3 regions of the Streptomyces sp. NPDC049585 genome follow, and region 1 is predicted to be linked to each of the others. Evidence: riboswitches for the same ligand, from Rfam matches in the RefSeq annotation. Region 1 holds a riboswitch; each other region holds the start of a gene.
What was found. Region 1 has a riboswitch for cyclic di-AMP ahead of AB0K17_RS13550 (transglycosylase family protein). Riboswitches for the same ligand answer to the same signal wherever they lie in the genome.
Positions count from the first base shown of each region.

Region 2: linked by a shared signal. The riboswitch ahead of AB0K17_RS29665 (M23 family metallopeptidase) and the one ahead of AB0K17_RS13550 (transglycosylase family protein) in region 1 are both predicted to bind cyclic di-AMP.
Region 3: linked by a shared signal. The riboswitch ahead of AB0K17_RS28180 (C40 family peptidase) and the one ahead of AB0K17_RS13550 (transglycosylase family protein) in region 1 are both predicted to bind cyclic di-AMP.

Region 1 is NZ_JBFAPE010000009.1:168,381-173,775, forward strand. Features, by position in the region: gene AB0K17_RS13540 (cytochrome P450) at 1-167, shown strand, start outside; gene AB0K17_RS13545 (transglycosylase family protein) at 358-1,350, shown strand; cyclic di-AMP (ydaO/yuaA leader) riboswitch at 1,611-1,785, shown strand; gene AB0K17_RS13550 (transglycosylase family protein) at 1,790-2,539, shown strand; gene eno (phosphopyruvate hydratase) at 2,852-4,138, shown strand; gene AB0K17_RS13560 (septum formation initiator family protein) at 4,290-4,760, shown strand; gene AB0K17_RS13565 (DUF501 domain-containing protein) at 4,816-5,352, shown strand; gene AB0K17_RS13570 (Ppx/GppA phosphatase family protein) at 5,349-5,395, shown strand, end outside.
Region 2 is NZ_JBFAPE010000053.1:21,285-26,679, forward strand. Features, by position in the region: gene AB0K17_RS29655 (aldo/keto reductase) at 1-696, opposite strand, end outside; gene AB0K17_RS29660 (MFS transporter) at 758-2,233, opposite strand; gene AB0K17_RS29665 (M23 family metallopeptidase) at 2,342-3,331, opposite strand; cyclic di-AMP (ydaO/yuaA leader) riboswitch at 3,517-3,653, opposite strand; gene AB0K17_RS29670 (DEAD/DEAH box helicase) at 3,789-5,360, opposite strand.
Region 3 is NZ_JBFAPE010000044.1:7,863-13,257, reverse strand. Features, by position in the region: gene AB0K17_RS28185 (endo alpha-1,4 polygalactosaminidase) at 1-561, shown strand, start outside; cyclic di-AMP (ydaO/yuaA leader) riboswitch at 785-935, shown strand; gene AB0K17_RS28180 (C40 family peptidase) at 939-1,412, shown strand; gene AB0K17_RS28175 (NADP-dependent oxidoreductase) at 1,444-2,370, opposite strand; gene AB0K17_RS28170 (SRPBCC family protein) at 2,463-3,002, opposite strand; gene AB0K17_RS28165 (polysaccharide deacetylase family protein) at 3,139-3,885, shown strand; gene AB0K17_RS28160 (glycosyltransferase) at 3,882-4,997, shown strand; gene AB0K17_RS28155 (DUF6083 domain-containing protein) at 4,988-5,371, opposite strand.

The DNA.
Region 1 (5,395 bases):
AAGGGCAGACCGCGCTCGCCACCCTGCTGCGCAGACTGCCCGACCTCCGGCTCGCCGCCGAGCCGGACGACCTGCGCTGGCGCGGCGGCCTGATCATGCGCGGCCTGCGCACGCTGCCCGTGGAATTCACGGCGCGTCCGCCCGCGCAGGCGCCTGCATGCCCTTAGCGCATGACGTCCGGTCACCTCGCAGTTATCGCAGCGTGACCTCCGCTACACCGGGTTGTGACTCCGGGGGGCCGTCGCTATGTTCGACGACCATCCGAAGCCGCCTACCCGAGAGGGCCCGAACATGCGCTCAGGCACTGGTAGACATCGCCGTCCCCGTCAGGTCCCCGCCATCGTGCTCGCGGCGGGGGTGACGGGAGCCAGCGTCGCCATGCCGCTGCTGGCTGCCACCACCGCCACCGCGGCCGACGCGGGCACCTGGGACAAGGTCGCCCAGTGCGAGAGCGGGGGGATGTGGAGCGCCAACCAGGGCAACGGCTTCTTCGGCGGCCTGCAGATCACCCAGGAGTTGTGGGAGCAGCACGGCGGCATCTCGTACGCGCCCCGGCCCGACCTCGCGAGTCGTTCCGAGCAGATCGCCATCGCCGAGAGCATCCTCAAGTCGCAGGGCTCCGGCCCGTGGACGAGCTGCGGCGAGGGCGCGGGTCTGACCCGCAGCGAGCGGGCGCCCGAGGTCGACCCGGGCACCAAGGCCACCCCGCCGCCGGCCCCGGAGCGCAGCCGGACACCGGAGCACACGACCAAGCCCGCGCCGGAGCACGGCTCGCCCGCTCCGGACGCCTCGCATGCCCCCGACGCCACCCCCACGCCTTCGGCGCCGTCGGGGACGCCGTCCGCATCGCCGTCGACGTCGCCGTCCGGGTCGTCCACGCCCGCGCCCGGCCAGTCCGGTGCGCCCTCCGGTGCGACGCCGGACGCCGGTGGCACCCCGTCAGCTCCCGCGAGCGGCACGCCGGACGCCGGGCAGGGCAAGCACCGCAAGGAGCCCGGCACCGACCTCCCGTCGGCTCCGGCCGACGGCTCCGCGAGCCCGTCGGGCACGCCGGGAGCCGACGGCGCGTCCGCCGGGGACGCCGGCGCGGCGGAGGGCTCGGGGCGCCACCGCGCGACCCCGAACGGCCCGGACGACGGCGCACAGCGACCCTCGCGCGGGGGCGATTCCCGGCCGGGCATCCCGGCCGCAAACGACTACACCGTGCAGCCCGGTGACAACCTGTCAGTGATCGCCCAGGAGCACTCGGTCGCCGGCGGCTGGCAGACGCTGTATCAGAAGAACGAAAAAGTTGTCGGAACTGATCCGGACCTTATCCGTCCTGGTCAGCGCCTGGATATCCGTCAATAGCCATGCGGAAAGGGCCGAATGTCCGTTCCAGTCGAAAGTGAGACATGGGTCTCTTCGACTCGGCGGCGGAGAGCGTCCGTCCGATTTGCGTCTACCCAGGGCCACCTGCGGAAACGTCAGGTTTCCCGCGGTAACCGATGGCGGCCTTGGCTGAAAAGTGGGGTTTGAACCCGCAGGCCGCCTGTGCTTACCGTCTTCACCGCTCGCCATCGCGAGCACCACGGTCGCCACGCCGAATCCTGCCGGCGGCCGGGGGAGTCGTCGCGCAAGCGCCGTAGGCAGGAGCGGGGGAACCAAGGTAGGCGCCGGACGGACCGGCGGTCGGCAGACCGCAGGGACGGACGGCTTGGGGTGAAGCCCGGTGCTCGCACCGGGCCGGGCAGTCTCACAGCCCGAACCCGACAGCTCACCTCGTAGGCGTCGGTGAGGAAAACGACTTATGTCCAAGGGCAAGCACCGTCGTCCGTCCAAGGCCGTCCGAATCGTCACGCTCGCCGGCGTCACCGGCGCCGCGGTCGCCGCCCCACTGATGGTCGCGACCTCCGCCAACGCCGCCTCCGTCTCCACCTGGGACAAGGTCGCCCAGTGCGAGTCCAGCGGCAACTGGCACCTCAACAACGGCAACAACTACTACGGCGGCCTGCAGTTCTCGAACGACTCCTGGAAGGCCGCGGGCGGCACCAAGTACGCCCCGCGCGCCGACCTCGCCACCAAGGCCCAGCAGATCGCCACCGCCGAGCGGCTGCTGGCCATGCAGGGCCCGGGCGCCTGGGGCTGCGCGGGTGAGGGCGGTCTGCGCTCCGGCGGCGCCAAGGCCGACGTCGACCCCTCCGACGACTCCGGCTCCGCCTCCGCCAAGAAGACCCGCAAGACCACCTCCGCCGAGGGCGCCCACTCCACCAAGAACCACTCGGACCGCAGCGAGCGCCACAGCGCTCCGAAGAAGGTCACCCGGGAGTCGGACGCCGACGACGAGGCCGCGGAGGCCAAGGCGGAGGCCAAGAAGGCCGCCCCGCGCGAGGTCAAGCAGGGCACCGGCGAGTACAAGGTCAAGGAGGGCGACACCCTCGGGACCATCGCCGACGCGCAGAAGGTGCGCGGTGGCTGGGCGAAGCTCTACGACCTCAACAAGGACGTCATCGACAACGCCGACCTGATCTTCCCCGGTCAGCAGCTGCACCTGCACTGACCGGAGTCGATCGAAGCCGATCGAAGGTGCCGGGCGGCCCATGGCCGCCCGGCCGCACGACGACCGGCCGTACGACCGCCCCGCTTCGCTGCGCTTCCCCCCGAGCCGCACCGGAGCGGGGCTTCGCCGTTCGAGCCGCCGTGCCGGCCGCGCCCCGTCGACTGTCCGTTGAGCGAACATACTGGGTTTTCATCCCGTGATATCGGCATTTGTGCCAATTTTCGGCCCGTGGCCCGGTCCAGCGCGGGGAGAGCCCGCGGGGCCCGTTAGGCTCGTGGTGCAGAACTCCAGACACACACGAAGGAGACCCTCGTGCCGTCCATCGACGTCGTCGTAGCTCGCGAGATCCTCGACTCGCGAGGCAACCCCACGGTCGAGGTCGAGGTCGGCCTCGACGACGGCTCCACGGGCCGTGCCGCCGTGCCGTCCGGCGCCTCCACCGGCGCCTTCGAGGCCATCGAGCTGCGTGACGGCGACCCGGACCGCTACCTCGGCAAGGGCGTCGAGAAGGCCGTCCTCGCCGTGATCGAGCAGATCGGCCCGGAGCTGGTCGGCTACGACGCCACCGAGCAGCGCCTGATCGACCAGGCCATGTTCGACCTGGACGCCACCGACAACAAGGGCTCGCTCGGCGCCAACGCCATCCTCGGCGTCTCCCTGGCCGTCGCGCACGCCGCCTCCGAGGCCTCGGACCTGCCCCTCTTCCGCTACCTCGGCGGCCCGAACGCGCACCTGCTGCCCGTTCCGATGATGAACATCCTCAACGGCGGCTCGCACGCCGACTCCAACGTGGACATCCAGGAGTTCATGATCGCGCCGATCGGCGCGGAGTCCTTCTCCGAGGCCCTGCGCTGGGGCACCGAGGTCTACCACACCCTCAAGAAGGTCCTGAAGGGCCGCGGCCTGTCCACCGGCCTGGGCGACGAGGGCGGCTTCGCCCCGAACCTCGGCTCCAACCGCGAGGCCCTCGACCTGATCCTCGAGGCCATCAAGGAGGCCGGCTACACCCCCGGCCAGGACATCGCGCTCGCCCTGGACGTCGCCGCCTCCGAGTTCTACAAGGACGGCGTCTACACCTTCGAGGGCCAGGACCGCACCGCGGCCCAGATGACCGACTACTACGCCGAGCTCGTCGAGGCCTACCCGCTGGTCTCCATCGAGGACCCGCTGTTCGAGGACGACTGGGACGGCTGGAAGACCATCACCGACAAGCTCGGCGACAAGGTCCAGCTCGTCGGTGACGACCTGTTCGTCACCAACCCCGAGCGCCTCGCCCGCGGCATCGAGGAGGGCACTGCCAACGCCCTGCTGGTCAAGGTCAACCAGATCGGTTCGCTGACCGAGACCCTCGACGCCGTCGAGCTGGCCCAGCGCAACGGCTTCAAGTGCATGATGTCCCACCGCTCCGGCGAGACCGAGGACGTCACCATCGCCGACCTGGCCGTCGCCACCAACTGCGGCCAGATCAAGACCGGCGCCCCGGCCCGCTCCGAGCGCGTCGCCAAGTACAACCAGCTGCTGCGCATCGAGGAGATCCTCGACGACGCCGCGGTGTACGCCGGCCGCAGCGCCTTCCCGCGGTTTCGCTCTGCGAACTAATGAGCACAGCAGGGCTGAGCGCCGCGTCGGCTTGAGCCTTGACGCTTGAGCCTTAACGGCTGAGCTCTCGCCAGTCTCCGTACGTCCCCGGCCGCGGTCCCGTACCGTGTCCGGGGACGTACGTTCGTAGCGGACCGACAGGGGAGGCGACGTGGGCGCGGACCGGTTCTCCACCGCGACCAGGCTCAAGGCGCTCGGCACGGCGCTGGTGCAGGGGCCCGCCGCGGCCCGGACGTACCGCGCCCGTCAGCCGCGCCGCTCCCGGCTCACCGGCCGGGCGGCCCTGCTGGCGCTCGTCGTCTGCTCGCTGGTGGTGGCCCTGGCCTACCCGATGCGGCAGTGGGTGACCCAGCGCTCCGACATCGCCGACCAGCGGCGCCGCACCGAGCACGCGCGCGAGCAGGTCAAACGGCTGCAGGACGAGAAGGCCCGGCTGGAGGACCCGGCCTACGTCGAGCAGCTGGCCCGCGAGCACCTGCACTACCTGCGCCCCGGAGAGACCGGCTACAACGTCGTCGACGGCACCGCCGCCGACGGCCGCCACAAGGACGAGGGCGCCGCCGACCGCCCCTGGTACCTCAACCTCTTCGACGACGTGGACGCCTCCGACACCCACCGCTGAGCGTCCCGCGCCACCGGCCCCCCGACCCACCGAGCACGAGCGAGCATTCGAGCACATGGACACGCCCCCGCCCACGACCGAGCCCACCGAGCCGACGGACGCCGACATCGCGGCGTTCGAGGCGCAGCTGGGGCGCCCGCCGCGCGGCCTGCGCGCCATCGCCCACCGCTGCCCCTGCGGCAACCCCGACGTCGTCGAGACCGCCCCGCGGCTGGAGGACGGCACGCCCTTCCCGACGCTGTACTACCTGACGTGCCCGCGCGCCGCCTCGGCGATCGGCACGCTGGAGGCCGAGGGCGTCATGAAGGAGATGAGCGAGCGGCTGCAGAGCGACCCGGAGCTGGCCGCCGCCTACCGGGCCGCGCACGAGGACTACATCCGCCGCCGGGACGCCATCGAGGTCCTGCAGGGCTTCCCGAGCGCCGGCGGGATGCCGGACCGCGTCAAGTGCCTGCACGTCCTGGTCGGTCACTCCCTGGCCGCGGGCCCGGGCGTGAACCCCCTGGGCGACGAGGCGATCGCCATGCTCCCCGAGTGGTGGCGCAAGGGCCCGTGCGTGAACCCCTGCGGCGAGCAGGAGGACGGCGCATGACGCGCGTCGCGGCCATCGACTGCGGCACCAACTCCATCCGCCT
Region 2 (5,395 bases), on a different contig from region 1:
GCGGGCGCTGTCCACGGTGGTGCCGGGGCGGTACTTGCCGGTGAGGAAGCCGGAGGCCAGGGCGTAGTAGGGGACGGCGGCCAGGCCGTGGCGGGCGGCGACGTCGGCGAGGGGGCCCTCGTAGGTGTCGCGGGAGACCAGGTTGTAGTGCGGCTGGATCGCCACGTACTTGGCGAGGCCGGAGGCGTCGGAGAAGGCGAGGGCGGCCTGCAGGCGTTCGGCGCTGATGTTGGAGGCGGCGATCTCGCGGACCTTGCCCTCCTTCACCAGGGCGTCGAGGGTGCCGATGATGTCCTCGACCGTCTGCGAGGTGTCGTCGTAGTGGGTGTAGTAGAGGTCGATGTAATCGGTGCCCAGGCGGCGCAGGGACTCCTCGACGCGTGACCTGATGGTGGCGGGTGCGAGGCCTGCCGGTTCGGGGACGCCGGCGCCGACCTTGGTGGCGATGACCGTCCGGTCGCGGTTGCCGCGGGCGGCGAGCCAGGCGCCGAGGATGGTCTCGGACTCGCCGCCCCGGTTGCCCGGAACCCATGCCGAGTAGACGTCGGCGGTGTCGATGAAGTTGCCGCCGGCCTCGGCGTAGGCGTCGAGGACGGCGAAGGACTGCTTCTCGTCCGCCGTCCAGCCGAAGACGTTGCCCCCGAGTGCGAGGGGGTGGACGGTGAGACTGCCGATCGTGCGGTGGTTGTCAGCCATGCGATGCCCCAACGCCCCTACCGGCAGCCTTATTCCGCGTCAGTGCGCGTTGCGTCTTCGGTCAGTCCGCGGGTGCGGGAGCCGGTAGGGGCTCGGGAGGGTGGACGGACAGGGGGGTGGCGATGTCCTCGAGGGAGCGGCCTTCGGCGGCCACGGCGAGGAATGCCGCCACCACCCCGCCGATGCACATCAAGGAGGCGCCGACGCTGAAGGCGAGCACGGTGTCCCCGACGACGCCGCTGTGGGTGAGGGCGGCGAACAGCAGCGGGCCGCTGATGCCGCCCGCCGCTGTGCCCACCGCGTAGAAGAACGCGATGGCCATGGCCCTGGTCTCCATCGGGAAGATCTCCGAGACGGTGAGGTACGCACTGCTCGCTCCGGCCGAGGCGAAGAAGAGCACGACGGCCCAGCACGCGGTCAGGGTGACGGCGTTGAGCCGGCCGCTGCCGAAGAGCCAGGCGGTCGCGAACAGCAGCAGCCCGGCCAGCAGATACGTCGAGGTGATCATGATGCGCCGGCCGAGCGTGTCGAAGAGCTTGCCGAGGAAGAGCGGGCCCAGGAAGTTGCCCACTGCTATGACGGCGAAGAAATAGCCGGTACGGGAGGTGGAGACGCCGAAGAAGCGGGTGAGGATCGCGCCGAAGCCGAACGTGATGGCGTTGTAGAGGAACGCCTGTCCGATGAAGAGGGCGAGCCCCAGCACCGCCCGGCGGCGGTAGTCGGAGAAGACGGTCCGGGCGATGTCCCGGAATCCGAAGCTCTCGCGCTGGCGAATGGTGAAACGCCCCTTCGCGGGCGGCAGCTCGGCGCCCTTCTCCACGACGACGCGTTTCTCGATCTCCGTGACCAGTTCCTCCGCCTCCGGGCTGCGGCCGTGAATGAACAGCCAGCGTGGACTTTCCGGGACGTGGCGCCGCACGAGCAGGATCACCAGGCCCAGGACGACGCCGAGCCCGAAGGTCAGCCGCCAGCCGACGTCCTTGGCGAAGATGCTCGTGTCCAGCATCAGGATCGACAGCAGCGACCCGGCGATCGCGCCGAGCCAGAAGCTGCCGTTGATGATCAGGTCGACGCGGCCGCGGTAGGCGGCCGGGATGAGTTCGTCGATGGCGGAGTTGATGGCCGCGTACTCGCCGCCGATGCCGAAGCCCGTCATGAAGCGGAAGACGAAGAACCACCAGGACGAGTACGACAGTGCGGTCAGCGCGGTCGCCGACAGATAGACCGCCAGGGTGACCATGAAGAGTTTCTTGCGGCCGAAGAGGTCGGTGAGCCGGCCGAAGAACAGCGCCCCGGAACACGCCCCCGCCACATACAGCGCGGCGGCCAGGCCCGTCACCCCGCCGGAGGTGATGGGCAGGCCGCTGCCCTGTTCGGAGAGGCGGCCGGCAATGTTGCCGACGACCGTGACCTCCAGACCGTCCAGCACCCAGACGGTGCCCAGCCCGATCACCACCGTCCAGTGCCACCGGGACCAGGGCAGCCGGTCCAGGCGGGCGGGAACGGACGTGGTGATCGTCGGTGCGGTCGTCGTCACATCCTCTGATTTCCCGATCACACGGATAACATTCCCGGAAAATCGGGATACGTAGGGGAATCCACGCCGCTATGACCCGGCTGCCTCCCTGCGGTTGCGGAGCGCGCGCTACGGCTGCAGGCCCCGGTCGCGCAGCCAGGACAGCGGGTCCACCGGGGCGCCACCGCCCGGCCGCACCTCCAGGTGCAGATGGGGACCGGTGACATTGCCGGTCGCACCGACCCGGCCGATGACCGTGCCGGGACCGACCTTGCCCGAGGTGATCACCATCGACGACAGGTGGCAGTACCAGACCTCCGTACCGTCGCCGAGGGTCAGCACGACGCGGTAGCCGTACGCGCCCGCCCAGCCGGCCTGCGTGACCGTACCCCCGCTCACGGCCCGCACCGGAGTGCCGGTCGGGGCGGCGAAGTCCTCGCCGGTGTGGTGATGCGACGACCACATGGCCCCGGCCCGCCCGAAGCCGGCGGTGAGGGTGTACGAGGTGAGAGGGAGGGTGAAGGAACCACGGGCCTGCGAGGGCGCTTGCGGGGCGCGATGCGGCTGGGGTGCCCGGTGCTGCTGGGGAGCCCGGTGCGGCGCTTGAGGCGCGGCGTGCGCTTGCGGTCCGGCGTGCGCTTGCGGCGCAGCGTGCGGGGCCTGGTGGGTCTGGTGGGTCTGGTGGCCCTGGTGAGTCTGCTGCGGCGCCGGCGCCGCCTGGGCGGGCACTGCTGCCGCTGCCGCGTGCGCCGCTGCTGCGCGGGCTGCCGCTGCCTGGGCCGCGGCAGCGGCCTTGGCCTTGGCCTCGGCTTCCGCCAGTGCCGCCTGCTGCGCGGCCATCGCGTGGTGCCGTTCCGCCGCCGCCCGGGCCTCGGCCGCCTGCACGGCCGCTTCCGCCGCCTCCTGCTGGTGCTCGGCCTGCTGCATGATGCGTGCCCGCAGCACCTCGCCCGCGTGGGCGGCTTCGTCGGTGAACGCCGCCGCGGGTGCGGCGGGTGCGTTCCGGCCGGGGTCGGGCATGGATATGGGGGCCGCCGGGCGGTCCTGCGCGCTGGCCATGCCGCCCGCGCCCACCGCCGCGATCATGCCCACGCCGAGGACGGCACCGCTGCGGGCCACCGTGCCGCCGCGCTGCTTGGCGGCGCGGTGCCGGCCGCGCTCGAGCGGCGTCGCCGGGAGCTCGTCGTCGGGGTCGGTGGCGCCGGGATCGTAGGGCGGGGCGTAAGCCGGGACGATCGGAGGGTCGTACGCGGTGTAGGAACCGTCGTCGGCACCGTGCCTGTTGGACGCCACCGGGGCGCACTCCTTTCCTTCCCACTCGCCTACCGGGTTAGCTGTCGGGTTCGGAGCAGGAAGGTCTCCTACGGGCCGGTGCGCGGCCCGATTCACCCCAAAGGGATGGTTCCCCGGTTCCGTTCACGGGATTCGGCGAAGGCGCGCGGCACCGCCTCTTGCGGCGGTATCCAGGACCGCGCTGCGTTATCGAACGTTAATAGACATCGCGACCGGATTCCAAGCCGAACGGGTGAATTCGCAGGCGTATTGACGCTCCAACTTTCTGACGGAGCGTCAATTGTTATGCGCGCTCCCCCGCGGGCCGGCGCCGCCGGGCCGGGCGGGTGCGGCCGCGCCCGGGACGGCGCTGCGACTGCTCCTGCCGGGGCTGCTCCGGCCGGGACTGCTCCTGCCGGGGCGCGGGCACCGCGATCGTCACCGGGATGCCGCTCGGCTCGCGGGCGCCGGTGATGCGGACGAGCTCGGCGTCCTGCGGGCGCACGTCGGCCGTCGCCGGGGCGATGCGCGCGGTCACCATCATCTGCCGCATGTCGCGCCGCTCCTCGGGCAGGACGAGCGTGACGACGGTGCCCGCCTCGCCGGCCCGGGCCGTACGGCCGCCGCGGTGCAGGTAGTCCTTGTGGTCGACGGGCGGGTCGATGTTGACGACGAGGTCGAGCCCGTCGATGTGGATGCCGCGCGCCGCCACGTTCGTGGCGATCAGCGCGGTCACCTGCTCGGTGCGGAACTGCTCCAGGACGCGGTTGCGCTGCGGCTGGCTCTTGCCGCCGTGCAGCGCCGCGGCGCGCACGCCCTGCGCCAGCAGGCGCTTGACCAGCCGGTCGGCGCCCCGCTTGGTGTCCACGAACATGATCACGCGGCCTTCGCGGGCCGCGATCCGGGTGACCACGTCACGCTTGGCATCCACGTCGGCGACGTGCAGCAGGTGGTGCTCCATGGTGACCACCGCGCCCGCCGAGGGGTCGACGGAGTGGGTGACGGGGTCGGTCAGGAAGCGGCGGACGAGCCGGTCGACGTTGCGGTCCAGCGTCGCGGAGAACAGCATCCGCTGGCCGCCCGGGGCGACCTGGTCGAGCAGGCGGGTGACCTGGGGCAGGAAGCCCATGTCGGCCATCTGGTCCGCCTCGTCCAGGACGGTGACGGTCACGTCGCCCAGGGCGCAGTCGCCGCGCTGGAGCAGGTCGGCGAGCCGGCCCGGCGTCGCGACCATGACCTCGGCGCCACGGCCGATGGCCTGCGCCTGCCGGCCGATGGACAGTCCACCGACGACGGTGACCGTACGCAGGTCCAGGGCGGCCGCGTAGGGGGCGAGGGAGTCGGTGACCTGCTGCGCGAGCTCACGGGTGGGCACCAGCACCAGCGCCAGCGGCCGGCCCGGCCGGGCCCGCCGGCCCGCGGTACGGGCCAGGAGCGCGAGCCCGAAGGCGAGGGTCTTGCCGGAACCGGTACGCCCGCGGCCGAGGACGTCGCGTCCGGCGAGGGAGTTCGGCAGGGTCGCGGCCTGGATGGGGAAGGGCTCGGTGACGCCCTCGCGGGTCAGCGTCTTCAGCAGGGCGCCCGGCATGTCGAGGTCGGCGAAGGAGGCGACGGGCGGCAGCGCCGGCGTCGTGGCCTCGGGCACCTCGAAGTCGGCGGCCGGCTCGACGACGGCGGCGGCGCCCCGTGCGGGGCCGCCGGCGCGGCGCCGGGCGGAGCGGCTCTCGCCGCCGGAGCGGCTGGCGCCGCGGGAACGGGTGCCGCCGGGGCGGCTGTCGCCGCCGGAGCGGGTCTCGCCCTCGGAGCGGGCGTCCCCACGGGAGCGGGTGCTGCTGCTGAGGCGGGCGCTGCCGCCGGAGCGGGCCTCCCCGCCGATGCGGGCGCTGCCGCCGGAGCGGGCCTCCCCGCCGA
Region 3 (5,395 bases), on a different contig from region 1:
CGGAAGGTGATCTGTTACATCAACGCCGGTGCGTGGGAGGACTTCCGGCCGGACAAGGACGCGTTCCCCAAGGGGCTGCTGGGCCGGAAGAACAAGGGCTGGGACGGCGAGAAGTGGCTGGACATCCGCCGTCTGGACGCGCTGCGTCCGCTCATGGCGGCCCGCATGGACATGTGCCGTCAGAAGGGCTTCGACGCGGTCGAGCCGGATCTGACGGAGGGTTTCCGCAACGGCACGGGCTTTCCGCTGACGGCCGCCCACCAGCTGGCGTTCAACCGGATGCTGGCGCGGCTGGCGCACGAGCGCGGGCTCGCGGTGGGGCTGAAGAACGACCTGGAGCAGATTCCGGCACTGGTGGGCGACTTCGACTTCGCGGTGAACGAGCAGTGCGCGCAGTACAAGGAGTGCGAAAAGCTGACGCCCTTCATCAAGCAGAACAAAGCGGTCTTCCACGTCGAATACGACCTGCCGACGGAGAAGTTCTGCGGCGAGGCGAAGCGGCTGGGGCTGAGTTCGATGCGCAAGAAGCTGGAGCTGGACGCCTCGCGCGAGCCGTGCTGACGGGTGGTCGGCTACCGGCGGTAGCCCGCCTTTCGTTGCAGGACAGGCGGTATGGACAGGCGATGGTTGCACCGTTTCGCCCGAAGTGAAGAAGTTCACAGATGCCGCTGCGGGTGCGGGATCCGGGCGGGCGATGGTGCAGGATCTCTCGTCGAACACAAGATCCCGTCACCGAGGCGGGCCACCCGGGCGGAACGCCGAGTCCTGCCGCCGCACCGGGTGCGGAATCGATTCGTCGATCGGCAGGAGCGGGAGACCCAAGCGGTACGGACCACGAACGCGGTGGTCCTTGGGGTGAAGCCAGACACTGGCCGGGCAACTTCGCAGCCCGAACCCGACAGGTCATCTTTCGCAGGCGGATGCCGAAGGGCTGTGGCATGTCTGCATTGCCTCGCATACCTGCACTCGTTTCCCGGGCCGGCACCGCGTCGGCCCTGACCGCCGCCACCATCGCGGCATCGGTCCTCGTTCCCGGCCTCGCCCCCGGCGCCTCCGCGGCGACCACCGGCGAGCAGGCCCTGAGGGTCGCGGCCTCCAAGGCCGGCTCCCCCTACCAGTGGGGCGCCACCGGCCCCAACCGCTTCGACTGCTCGGGCCTGACCCTGTACTCGTTCAAGAAGGCGGGCAAGAGCCTGCCGCGCACCGCCGCCGACCAGTACAACCGCACCCGGCACATCTCCGCCGGCTCCCGCACACCGGGCGACCTGGTGTTCTTCCACTCGGGCAGCAACGTCTACCACGTCGGCATCTACGCGGGTAGCAACACGATCTGGCACGCCCCCAAGCCGGGCACCACCGTGCGCAAGGAGCGCATCTGGACCGGCAGCGTCTGGTACGGCCGCGTGGGCTAGGACCGAACACCCCCGTCCTCGCCGGCCGCCGTCAGGCGACGGCGAGGACGATCTTGCCGGTGAGGTGGCCGTGCTCGCTCTCCCGGTGGGCGTCGGCCGCCTCCTCCAGGCGGTAGATGCGGTGGACGGGCAGCTGCAGCAGTCCCGCCTCGTGCAGGGCGAGCGCCTCGTTCAGCGCGGGCACCGGCCGCACCTCCCGGCCGCCGGAACTGAAGCGGGCCCCGTGCAGCCGGGCACCCTCGGCGTCGGCGATCGACACCACCCGGTCGGCGCCGCCGGTCACCTCGACGGACACCCACACGGCATCGCCCTTGCCCACGGCGTCCAGCGCCGCGTCCACCCGGCCGGGGGCGGCCGCCTCGCGCACCCGCTCGGCGAGCCCCTGCCCGTACGTCACCGGGATCGCGCCGAGGCCGCGCAGGTAGGCGTGGTTGGACTCGCTCGCCGTGCCGATGACCCGCACCCCGCGGGCCCGGGCGAACTGCACGGCCAGGGTGCCCACGCCCCCGGCGGCGCCGTGGACGAGCAGCGTCTCGCCGTCGCCGAGGTCCAGCAGCTCCATCACCCGCCGGGCCGTCTCGGCGGCCACCGGCAGGGCGGCCGCCTCCTCCCAGGCGAGCGAGACGGGCTTGACCACGACCTGGTCCTCCCGGGCCAGCGCCTGCTCGGCGTAGGCGCCGGTCACGGTGCGGCCGAACACGGCGTCGCCCGCCCGCACCTGCGTCACGCCCTCCCCCACCGCCTCGACCAGGCCGGACGCCTCCACCCCGGGAATGTGCGGCAGCTCCAGGGGGAAGGTGCCCGCCATGGCACCGCTGCGCAGCTTGTGGTCGAGCGGGTTGACGCCGGCGCAGCGCACCGCGATGCGGACCTGCCCCGGCCCGGGGGCGGGCAGCGGCACCTCGACCGGCCGCAGGACGTCGGCCGGTCCGTACGAGCTGAAGGAGATCGCCTTGATCGTCGTCATGGGATCACCCTGATCGACGACCGGCCGATTCGCCGCCAGGCTGGCCGCACCGCCACCCGGATACCGTGCTCCGGGGCCGGCGCCTACGCCCCGTCCTCGGCGAGCCGCTTGACGCCTTCGAGGGTGGCCCGCATGCCCGCCTTGAACTCCTCCAGCCGCATGGCCACGAGCTCCTCCTCGCGGTCGGGCATCCGGGCTATGGCCACGCTGATCCCGGAGGGCGCGGGGCCTATGCGCACCGACTGGCGCAGCAGCGTGGCCGCCCCCTCCGGGCCTTCGGGCTCCAGTTCGAACTTCCAGGTGGCCATGGGGTGGGCCGGGTCGGCCTCGCCGCCGCCGTAGTGGCCGTCGGGGTCGGTGACCGCCCAGCTGAACAGCCGCTCGGTGACCAGGCCGACGACGTGGGAGACGGTCCGCCACTCCCCCGCGTACGGGTGGCGGTTGAACCCCTCGAAACGCGCGCCCGGCTGCACACCGGTGGCACCGTCCAGCCAGGCCGTGCTCTGGAGCTCGGTGCTCAGGCGGGCGGGCAGGCCGATGTCCGTCACGAGCTTCCACACGACGGCCGGAGCCGCGTCGATGCGAATCTCCTCCTGTGCACCCGGGGCGTCCGCCAGACGCATGATGTCTCCCTCCCACAACTGAACATGACAAACCGTTGGGCACAGTGTGCAACACCCCTCGGTGGCGGATGCCACGGCGGGTCCGGTTCACCGCACGTCCACCGGCCGTGCGCACCGCTGGGGGATGCTGGAGGATGTGACAGCGCAATTCGTGGTCTCGGTGCACGACGTCGCCCCCTGGAGCTTCTCGCGGACCCGCGAGTGGGTGGCCGAACTGGAGTGCCGCGACGTGCCGGCGACCCTGCTGCTCGTACCGGGCGCCTGGCGCGGGGTGCCGCTGGCGGACGACCCCGCCCTCGTCCGGTGGCTGCATGCCGCCGCGCGGCGCGGGCACGAGCTCGCCCAGCACGGCTTCACGCACCGGGCCGTGCCCGGCGGCCCCCGCCACCGGCGCCTGCTGAACCGGCTCCTGGCCCGCGGATGCGCCGAGTTCTGCGCGCTCGGCGCGCACGAGGCCGCCGACCGCCTCGCCCGGGGACGGGCGGAACTGGCCCGCGCCGGGATCCACCCGGAGGGCTTCACCCCGCCCGGCTGGCTCGCCTCCCCCGGCACCATGGCGGCCCTGCGCGCCTCGGACCTCGCCTACACCACCTCCCACCTGGCCGTGCACGACCTGCGCACCGGCCGGCGGCACCGCCTGCCCGCCCTGTGCCACCGCCCCGGCGGCCTCGGCGAGCACGCGGCAGCCCGCCTCCTGCCGTGGGCGGCCTGCAGATGGGCGCGCCGAGGCCGGTCCTTCCGTATCGCCCTGCACCCGGCCGACCTGGCCCGGCCCGGGCTGCGCGAGAGCGCACTGGAGGCGATCGACGCGGCGCTGGCCGCGGGGGCGGAGCCGCTGACGTACGCCGAGCTGGTGGCGGTACGCAGGCGGACAACGCCGTGAGGATCGTGCAGCTCGCCAACTTCTACGGCCCGCAGTCGGGCGGCACGCGCACCACGCTCGACGCGCTCGGGCGCGGCTATGCCGCGGCGGGCCACGAGCGGGTGCTCGTCGTGCCGGGAACCCGGGCCTCCTGCGAGCGCGACGCGACGGGGCTGCGGTGCACCCTGCCGGGTGTGCCCGTGAGCGGCGGCTACCGGATCGCCCTGCCGACGCCCGCCCTGCGCCGTCTGCTCGACCGCCTGGCGCCGGACGCGCTCGAGGTCTCGGACAAGCTCACCCTGCTGGGCGCGGCCGGCTGGGCCCGCAGGCGGGGCGTACGGTCGGTGCTGCTGTCCCACGAGCGGCTGGACGCGATCCTGGCCCCCTGGCTGCCGGCGTGGGTGCCGCTCCGTCCCGCCGCGGACGCCTGGAACCGCCGGCTCGTGCGGGCGTTCGACGCCGTGGTGGGTCTGTCGGCCTTCTCCTGCGCCGAGTTCGCCCGCATCGGTGCACCGGTGCTGCACCGGGTGCCGCTGGGCACCGACCTGGACGTCTTCTCCCCCTCGGCAGCGGCGCCCGGGACCCCGAACGGCGTGCGGCTGGTGTACGTGGGGCGGCTGTCACGGGAGAAACAGCCCCAGCTGCCGATCGAGACCCTCCGCGTGCTGCGGCAGCGCGGGGTCCCGGCCCGGCTGGACGTGCTGGGCGACGGCCCGGAGCGCCGCCGCCTGGAACGGCGGGCGGCAGGCCTGCCGGTCCGCTTCCACGGCTACCTCACGGACCGACACGCGCTGGCGTCCCTGACCGCGACAGCAGACGTGGCCCTCGCCCCCTGCCCGGCCGAGTCCTTCGGCCTCGCGGCACTGGAGGCCCTGGCCTGCGGCACCCCGGTGGTGACCACCGACCGCGGCGCGGCCCGGGAACTGCTGGCGCCGGGCGCGGGCACGGCCGTGCCCCCGGAGGCGGCGGCAATGGCGGACGGGGTGGAACACGTACTGGCCCACCCGACGCCCGCCCGGCGAACGGCGGCCCGGGCCCGGGCCGAGGAGTTCCCCTGGACGCGGACGGTGGCCCGGATGCTGGCGGTGCACGGTGCGCCGACGGGCGGCAATGCGAGGAGACGTCATTCGTAGGGCAGGCGGTCGCGGGCGCGGTTGCCGGCCCAGAGGACGACACGGATGTCCGACCAACGGTCGGGGCTGGGATGGCTGCTGCATACGAGCTTGTGGGCCATCTGACACTCGTTGGCCGGTGGCACGGTTCCGTGTTGTTTGACGACTCGGCCGTCGCGGGTGGTGAACCACCGGCAGTCGACGGGGACCACTGTGACAGACAGCGGCTTGGGTTCGAGGAGGATCCAGCGTCCGTCGTCAATCTGGCGGAGATCTTGTTGCCATCCGCATGCGGGGCAGGTGGGTGTGACCGGTCGGTGGTGGGTTACGCCTTCTTCGAAAGTCTGCAGATCGTCGAAGGTCGGCTCGGCGGCTTGTTCTTCGTTTCCCCCCATTCGGTGCAGTTTGCCTGGGTGCAG